DNA from 2 places in the Bilifractor sp. LCP21S3_F8 genome. Region 1 is predicted to be linked to the other one. Evidence: a T-box and tRNA genes for the amino acid it is inferred to sense, from the RefSeq annotation. Region 1 holds a T-box; the other holds one or more tRNA genes.

Region 1 (4,428 bases):
TTTCTTGAACTGATGGATCAGAATACGCAGATCATGTATAAGACAGCCTGGTCGGTTCTGCGGAATAATGAGGATGCATCGGATGCGGTCGCGGAGACCATTCTGACGTGCTTCGAAAAAATATACACGCTGAAGAATCCGGCGGTTTTTCGTACCTGGATGATTCGAATCCTCCTGAATCATTGTTACGCGATTATCCGGGATCAGGCCCACTACGACAGAAGTGGAGAAATTCCCGAGAAAACAGAAATGCAGAACTGGGAGGAAAATGAAGGGGATTCGTTTAGGGAACTGATACAGGGAGTCGATGAGAAATATGGGATGATTCTTACACTTTATTATGCGGATGAACTGACGATTCGTGAAATTGCGGAAGTACTCAGGCTGAACGAGAATACCGTGAAGACGCGGCTTGTAAGAGGTAGAGCGGCGGGGCTGTGCATGCAGTCCCGCTGTTTTCGGATGCGTGAGTGGTTTTGCCAGTGCATTTATCCGGCCTTTCCGGTCTTGACAGGATGCTGTTTTTCCTTCAAAATGAGCATCGTTCGCTTGCAAAATCATTATGAGGAGCCCGGGAGCCGAAGAGCCCGGGACTTCTGATATCGAGAGAAGAATACGTTCTAGAGATTGAGGTGCTGACTCGAAATTGAGGTGCTTAATCGTTATCCTTAAGAGAAGGAAGATAGGAATTTCATATGAGATTATTACTGATCAGACATGGTGACCCGGATTATGTACATGATACGCTGACGGAAAAGGGAGACCGGGAGGCGGAACTTCTGGCCGATCTTCTTGCCGGAGAAGAGATTGATGATATTTATATGTCCCCCATGGGCAGGGCACAGAAAACTGCCTCATATACTCTGGAAAAGCTTGGGGAAAATGGAAAAACAATGGAATGGCTGCATGAATTTGAGTGCAGGATGGATATCAACCATTCGGATGTACTCAGGAAAGCATATCCGGACGCGCGAAAACTGGAAGACGGGACTCTTGCGCGTGGAATTCCGTGGGACATGCTTCCTTCGTCGCTGATGCAGGATCCGGCTTATCTGGATCCCGAAAAATGGAGGGAGACTCTTGTGGCGCAGAACAGCAATATGACGGAGGTCTACGACTGGGTGACCGGGGAGCTGGATCGTCTGCTTGAAGGATACGGATACCGGAGAGAAAACGGCTGCTACCATGTGAGCAAAGAATCGAGAAAGACCGTGGCGCTATTCTGCCACTTCGGGGTCAGCTGCGTACTGCTGTCACATCTGTGGAACTGTTCGCCGTTCATTCCCTGGCACTTCCTTTGCATGCAGCCTTCATCTGTGACGGAGCTCGTGACGGAGGAAAGAGAATCCTGTACGGCGATCTTCCGCGCGCTGAGGATCGGAGATATCTCACACCTGAAGGCGGGTCACGAGGAGCCCTCTTTCATGGGACGCTTTTGTGAGGTTTATTCGGACATGTCGCAGAGACATTGAAGATGCCGGCGGCACGGAAACTGCAGCGGGTCACAATGCTTTTAAAGGGTGAATGGCAAACGGACTGTTAATTCCTTACCCGTCAGTCATGAATAATCATGAATGTGTGAACCGCAAATGCGAAAAGTTTCAATCAGACAGATGCGAAACGTTTCATTCGGACAGATGCGAAACGTTTCATTCGGGTCTTGACAATCGGAACGATCTGTCATATGATAATTGACGTGTATAAATTCTATATCAGCTTTTCAGGTGAGACCTCAGAAGGGGTCTGAGAGGGAACCAGGTGAAAGGCCTGGACGATCCGGTCACTGTATACGGGGAGCGAGATGCAAATGCCATTGTATGTCCGCACATATGAGAAGGCGCATGAAACGTTGATCCGTGAGTCAGGAAACCTGCCTGAGAGGTTATAGGTTAAAGCTTCCGAGCAAAGCTTTCATTTTATGAAGATATGGAATGTCTGAACGAGTAATCACTCCGCCAGAGACCTTGAGCAGGATTTATGCATGGTTTTACGGCAGGGTGAGATTCTTCAGAGCACGCCAATGTTTTATCGTACCATTTCCTCCGCAACAGATGGCTGACGATTTTCCGCAGAACAGAAGCTGTTCTGGAGTTCCCGCCCCTCTTGTGACAGACAAGACAGAGATGAGATAACAGATTCCGGCCGAGACCTCGTTTCGGAGCTTTTGCCTCCTGCAGCAGAGAAAACTGAGGATACCGGGTTGAGATGACAATACGCCTTTGCAAGGGCGTTTTTTTTGTGCGTTTATGGGCGGTCAGGATCCGCTTGACAAAAGAAAACTTCCTTATTATGATTAACGTTAAATATGAAAAGACTGTGACGAAGAGGAGTACGCACAACGGCACCGACAGAGAGGACTTCAGCTGCTGAGAGAGGTCCGGGTTTTCCCTGTGCGGAAGGTAGCTTCTGAGTCGGAATCCTGAGGACGCGGAAAAGCATTCCGTCATGTCGCCAGGGATTCCCGCCTGATCCCCGTTAACGGATAGAATGAGGCATATATGATTCTGCTTTCGCGGATACATATGTGAAGCAAGGTGGTACCGCGATATGATCGCCCTTTGCACGATGTGTGCAGGGGGCTTTTATTTTTTCGCTTTTCCAAAAGGCAGAGGAGGATTTTTTTCATGAGTAAGGAACTTGCCAAAACCTACGATCCGAAGGGCATTGAGGACCGTATTTACCAGAACTGGATGGACAAGGGATATTTTCACGCAAAGGTGAACCCGGACAAAAAGCCGTTTACCATTGTTATGCCGCCGCCAAATGTAACCGGTCAGCTGCACATGGGACATGCACTGGACAATACGATGCAGGACATCCTGATCCGGTACAAGAGAATGCAGGGATATGAGGCACTCTGGCAGCCGGGTACCGACCACGCGGCCATTGCGACCGAGGTAAAGGTCACAAATATGCTGAAGGATAAGGGCATTGACAAGCGCGAGATCGGCCGCGAGGAATTCCTGAAATACTGCTGGCAGTGGAAGGATAACTATGGAAGTCGGATCATGAAACAGCTGCGTAAGCTCGGATCCTCCGCTGACTGGGAGAGAGAACGCTTTACGATGGATGAGGGCTGCTCAAAAGCGGTTGAGGAGGTTTTCTGTCGCCTTTATGAGAAGGGCTGGATCTATAAGGGAAGCCGTATCATTAACTGGTGTCCGAAGTGTCAGACCTCTCTGTCAGACGCAGAAGTAGAACATGTGGATCAGGACGGATTCTTCTGGCACATCAATTATCCGATCGTGGGTGAAGAGGGAAGATTTGTCGAGATCGCGACGACACGTCCGGAGACGCTTCTGGGCGATACCGCGGTTGCCGTAAATCCGGATGATGAGAGATATAAGGATCTGGTCGGCAAGATGCTGAAGCTGCCGCTGACCGACCGCGAGATACCGGTCATTGCGGATGAATACGTGGATAAGGAATTCGGAACCGGCTGTGTAAAGATCACTCCCGCTCATGATCCGAATGACTTCGAGGTAGGAAAACGTCACAATCTCGAGGAAATCAACATTCTGAATGATGATGCAACCATGAATGAGAAGTGCGGAAAATATGCGGGTATGGACCGTTATGTGGCGAGAAAGGCAATTGTAAAGGATCTGGAGGACCTGGGACTTCTGGTCAAGGTCGTTCCGCACACGCATTCTGTAGGTACTCATGACAGGTGCCATACAACTGTCGAGCCGATGGTCAAGCCACAGTGGTTTGTCCGGATGAAGGAGATGGGACAGGCTGCGCTGGATGCGCTGAACAGCGGCGATCTGCAGTTCGTTCCGGAGAGCTATGGCAAGACCTATACACACTGGCTGGAGAACATCAAGGACTGGTGTATCTCCCGGCAGCTGTGGTGGGGACACAGAATTCCGGCCTATTACTGCGAGGACTGCGGAGAAATGGTTGTACAGCGCGGCGGAGCGCCTGCAAAATGCCCGAAGTGCGGAGGAACGCATTTCCGTCAGGAGGAGGATACGCTGGATACCTGGTTCTCGTCCGCGCTCTGGCCGTTCTCTACGCTTGGCTGGCCGGACAAGACGCCGGAGCTGGAGTACTTCTATCCGACAGATGTGCTGGTGACCGGGTATGACATCATCTTCTTCTGGGTTATCCGGATGGTGTTTTCCGCAATTGAGCAGACCGGGAAGGTTCCCTTCCACCATGTGCTGATTCACGGTCTTGTCCGTGATTCTCAGGGAAGAAAAATGAGCAAGTCCCTTGGAAACGGCATTGATCCCATCGAGGTGATTGACAAGTACGGCGCGGACGCGCTGCGTCTGACGCTCATGACCGGAAATGCTCCGGGTAATGACATGCGTTTCTACTGGGAGAAGGTTGAGGCGAGCCGGAACTTCGCAAACAAGGTATGGAATGCTTCGAGATTTATTATGATGAATCTCGGCGATACGGAGGTTCCGAAGGAAATGG
Region 2 (4,428 bases), on a different contig from region 1:
CTCCGATTCTCTTATGCCTTCTGAAGTTTCTCTGATTCTCTTATGCCTTCGGAAGCTTGAAGGAACTCTTCAGCGATACGATTCTGCCGAACACCGGCTTTCCGGACTTCGACAGCTTCGCGTCAGCACAGAAGAAACCATTTCTCACAAACTGGAAGCTCTCATAGGGCTTTGCCTCTGCCAGAGCGGGCTCGACCACTCCCTGGAGAACCTCAAGAGAATCCGGATTGATATTCATCGTGCCGTCCTCATTGTACACGCCCTTTTCCTCATCGATCAGATTCTCATAGAGACGCATCTCCACAGGCTTCGCATCTGCTGCATTCACCCAGTGGATCGTTCCCTTCACCTTTCGACCGTCCGGGCTGTTGCCGCCGCGGCTCGCCGGATCGTAGGTACAGTGGATCTCGGTGATTTTTCCATTTTCATCCTTGCGGAAATCAACGCACTTTACAAAGTAAGCCTGCATCAGGCGCACTTCATTGCCCGGGAACATCCGGAAATATTTCCTCGGCGGATTCTCCATAAAATCATTCCGCTCGATATACAGTTCACGGGAAAAAGTAACCGTGCGGCTCCCCAGCGCCTCATTCTCCGGGTTGTTCGGAACCGTAAACTCCTCGGTCTGCCCCTCGGGATAATTGTCAATAATCAGCTTTACCGGATCCAGGATCGCATACATTCTGGGAACTCTGGTCTTCAGATCATCCCGTATGCAGTACTCCAGCATCGCATAGTCTGTGGAGCTGTTGGCCTTCGAAATTCCTCCAAGGCTGATAAACTTCTGTATCGATTCCGGCGTATATCCTCTTCTGCGGAGCGCGGCGATGGTGACAAGACGCGGGTCATCCCAACCATCGACAGTTCCGTTCTCCACCAGTTTCTTGATATATCTCTTACCGGTGACTACATTGGTCAGGTAGAGCTTCGCGAACTCAATCTGCCTCGGCGGGTGCGCAAAGCCCACGTTCTCCACCACCCAGTTATACAGTGGCCGGTGGTCCTCAAACTCCAGCGTACAGAGAGAATGGGTAATGCCCTCGAAGGCATCCTCCAGCGGATGGGCAAAATCATACATCGGATAAATGCACCATTTGTCTCCCGTATTCTGGTGATGCAGATGAGCGATCCGGTAGATAATCGGGTCTCTCATATTGATGTTCGCCGCTTTCATATCGATTCGCGCCCGGAGAACCTTTGATCCGTCCTCGAACTCGCCGTTTTTCATCCGCTCGAACAGATCGAGATTCTCTTCTACGCTTCTGTTCCGATTCGGATCATCCCTTCCCGGCTCCGTCAATGTTCCACGGTACTCACGAATCTCATCAGCGGACAGATCACTGACATAAGCCTTTCCATCGCGGATCAGCTTGAGCGCAGCCTCATACATTTTGTCAAAATAGTCTGATGCAAAGAACGGACCGTTGAACTTCGCACCGAGCCACTCCACGTCACGCTTGATTGCCTCTACAAATTCTCCCTTTTCCTTTGTGGGATTTGTGTCATCAAAACGGAGATTGAACTGACCATTATATTCCTTCGCGATGCCATAATTCAAAAGGATCGACTTTGCGTGGCCGATGTGAAGGTACCCGTTCGGCTCTGGCGGAAAGCGTGTCATAACCGTGTCATATCTGCCTTCCTTCAGATCTTTATCGATTTCCTGCTCGATAAAGTTCCGGGAAACGACTTCTCTTTCCGCCTCACCCGACCCCTGTTCTTTAGAAGTTTCTTCGATCGCCATTGTGTCAGTTCCTCCTCGATTCCTGTATCATTTATCCACCGGGACGTACACCGTTTCGGCAGATATCTAAAGTCTTTCACTGAGATAACATCATATCATAACTTTTTCATTTTTCAAAGCATAACCTTGCCCCGCGGCTGCCTTCATCTGCCTTTCATACAAACTGTCATCCTGCACGATATCTTCCTTTGCAAAGACTTGCGCTTGCGTGCAAGGCGTGAGCTTGCATCGCAAGGGCCCGGGCTTGTGCCGCAGTGACTTAAGTTTGCGTCAAAATTTGAATTTTCTGACAAATTTTCATTGCATTTTGATGGAAAAAGTGATAACCTGAGTATTGATGGGAGCATAGCTCAGCCGGGATGAGCGTTCGCCTCACACGCGAAAGGTCACGAGTTCGATCCTCGTTGCCCCCACTGTTCGGCGCGTATCCGAGTAATCGGATACGCGCCTTTTGTCGCAGCGGGGTCTGCCTGTTTTTCTTCCTAGTTGCAAGGCACCACCTTCATAGCCTAATTTCACAACCACAGCAGAGCTCCGCATCCACAGCATAATTTCACATCCATAGCAGAGCGGAACGGTGCCTGCGTGGATGGCTGCTGATCTCCGGAAAAACCGTCTCATCCCATAAAAAAAGCCTGTCTCCGCATACACAGAAACAGACTCACAGAATTTACCTGTAGCAAGAAAAATTTTTCCAACAAAATGAAAAGAAAAAGATATATCCGCCACTGCCTGGAAAAGAAAGCTCCATTCAGCATCACATGATACGATACAGATAATCAGACAGCTGTGTCATTCTTCTCTTTGTCTGTTTTGATATGCTTTGACAGGCCGATTTTCGAATCCGGTTCATCCTCTTCCGACTCGTCTCCGCCGGGAATCAACGACATCAGCCATTTTCTCTTCAGGGTGACAAAAATCAGAACAGAGATCTGGAATCCCAGCGCAAGCACCATGAACAGATACTGCCCGTGCTTGATGAACCCGCCCGCGAGGCAGTTGAAGAAAATCTGTATCCAGCTTGTAACAGCAATCGCAATAAAATAGTGAAGCGTCGTGATCGAAGATCCAGCAGCAATATACGGAATAATTCCATTTGGAAGAATAGGGAGCAGGTTCACAAAAGCAACCACAAACTCCGGTTTGGTCGTCTTCAGCTTTTCCTTGATCCAACTGTTCTTGTTCTTCTTCACCGGCGCGAATCCGGCAATCTGGTTCCCCATCCTTCTCGCAAAAAAGAACACCAGAAGGTTTCCCAGCAAAAAGCCGAAGTAGCACATCAAGAAAGAATGGAACCAGCCATAGATTACACCGGATGCAATCTGAATTGCAAATCCCGGAAAGACTATACTGACAACCTGAAGCGCAGCCAGCACGATGATCGACAGCGGGCCCTTCCAGGAAGCCTCCCTATTGATAAACGATTCAATTTCCTTCTCATCGCCGCCGCGCAGTAATTTCAGATACTGCGGGATCATATCGCCGAACGCGAACCAGATCAGCAGCACAGCGGCAGCAAGTACGCCGATATAAGCGAACAGCTTCCAGTGTTTTCTCCAGAAGCAGCTGAAATCCTTCTTTTCCATATATTCTCCAAATTCTGATTTGTATACCGCTTCTGCAGCAAAACAGGCTGAATCGGAAGTTCGGATACTTCCCTGCCGGAAAAAGCGCATTATCTGCGCACCCGGCCAGACAACCATTAGATTATATAAGAAAAGATGTCTCCTGTCAAATTCAACATTCCCTGCAGGATATGAGCCGTTCCGTTCTCGGTAATACACCTGATATCCCTTGTCCCGAAGTCGAACCATATCGGCTCCGCCAAGGCTGTACCGTCTCAGTAATACACCTGATATCCCTTGTCCTGAAGTCCTTTAACCGTGCGCTCCCTCAGTATATCGTCAACAAAAATTTCTCCGCTCAGCACGACACGGTTTACCTGAATTCCATTCCCGGAAGCATCGGCAACTATATTCTCACACATCTTGACCGTCATCTCCGCTACCGCGTCATGAAATTCCAGTGCAAGCTCATCCGTCGGAATGCCGCCGTCCTTTGCCATGCGAAGATCTCCGATCAGACGCGGGCCGTCAGCAATCCACTCGCCGTTTTTCTTCTCTAGAATCATCCTTACCGGATACCGGTTCTTGAGAACATCAATCTGATGTGCCGCCATTCCAAATGTACCGTCATTCCATTTGCTGACCGCATTTTTGGCTGCCTCCACAAGCCTCTCTGCGCATTCACCGGGATAGGTATTCTCCTCGCAGATGCCGAGCACTGCCGCGGCTGCATCGAACAGCCGCAGCAGTGACGTTGAGATATAAGTGTCTCTTCCCGCGTCAAGTGCAATTGCGATCGTCTGGTGCAGATTCGGATCGAGAATCTGATCTGACTCATAATCCTCCCAGATCAGACCTCTGTCCTCCGCATCATTCATCATGCAGGCAAGTACCATCTGCGCGTTTTTCGTATCGTCCCTGCCTCCGAGAAGCTGAACCGGCTGCAGACACCCCATACGAATGTAGTTGCCGCTGCGCTCCGCGACCTCCGGCTCCTTCTCTTCCTCGTCCAGTTCATCATGCATCGGGACCGCATGAAGAGTCTCCCCACTGTCATCCGGTTCCTTCGTGTATTGAATCTTCAATATATGTTCTCTGTCTCCGAGCAGAAATTCTCCG

What was found. A T-box is a leader RNA that pairs with one kind of tRNA and senses whether it is charged. The one in region 1 lies ahead of ACTQ3A_RS04080 (valine--tRNA ligase), so its partner is inferred to be a tRNA-Val.
Region 2: it encodes a tRNA-Val, which carries the amino acid that the T-box ahead of ACTQ3A_RS04080 (valine--tRNA ligase) is inferred to sense. The anticodon was not compared.

What each region holds. Positions count from the first base shown of each region.
Region 1 is NZ_JBQKIK010000005.1:100,211-104,638, reverse strand. Features, by position in the region: gene ACTQ3A_RS04090 (sigma-70 family RNA polymerase sigma factor) at 1-600, shown strand, start outside; gene ACTQ3A_RS04085 (histidine phosphatase family protein) at 696-1,472, shown strand; cobalamin riboswitch at 1,706-1,892, shown strand; T-box leader at 2,308-2,562, shown strand; gene ACTQ3A_RS04080 (valine--tRNA ligase) at 2,625-4,428, shown strand, end outside.
Region 2 is NZ_JBQKIK010000001.1:67,413-71,840, reverse strand. Features, by position in the region: gene ACTQ3A_RS00300 (glutamine--tRNA ligase/YqeY domain fusion protein) at 41-1,744, opposite strand; tRNA gene ACTQ3A_RS00295 (tRNA-Val) at 2,084-2,157, shown strand; gene ACTQ3A_RS00290 (TVP38/TMEM64 family protein) at 2,524-3,330, opposite strand; gene ACTQ3A_RS00285 (Kae1-like domain-containing protein) at 3,585-4,428, opposite strand, start outside.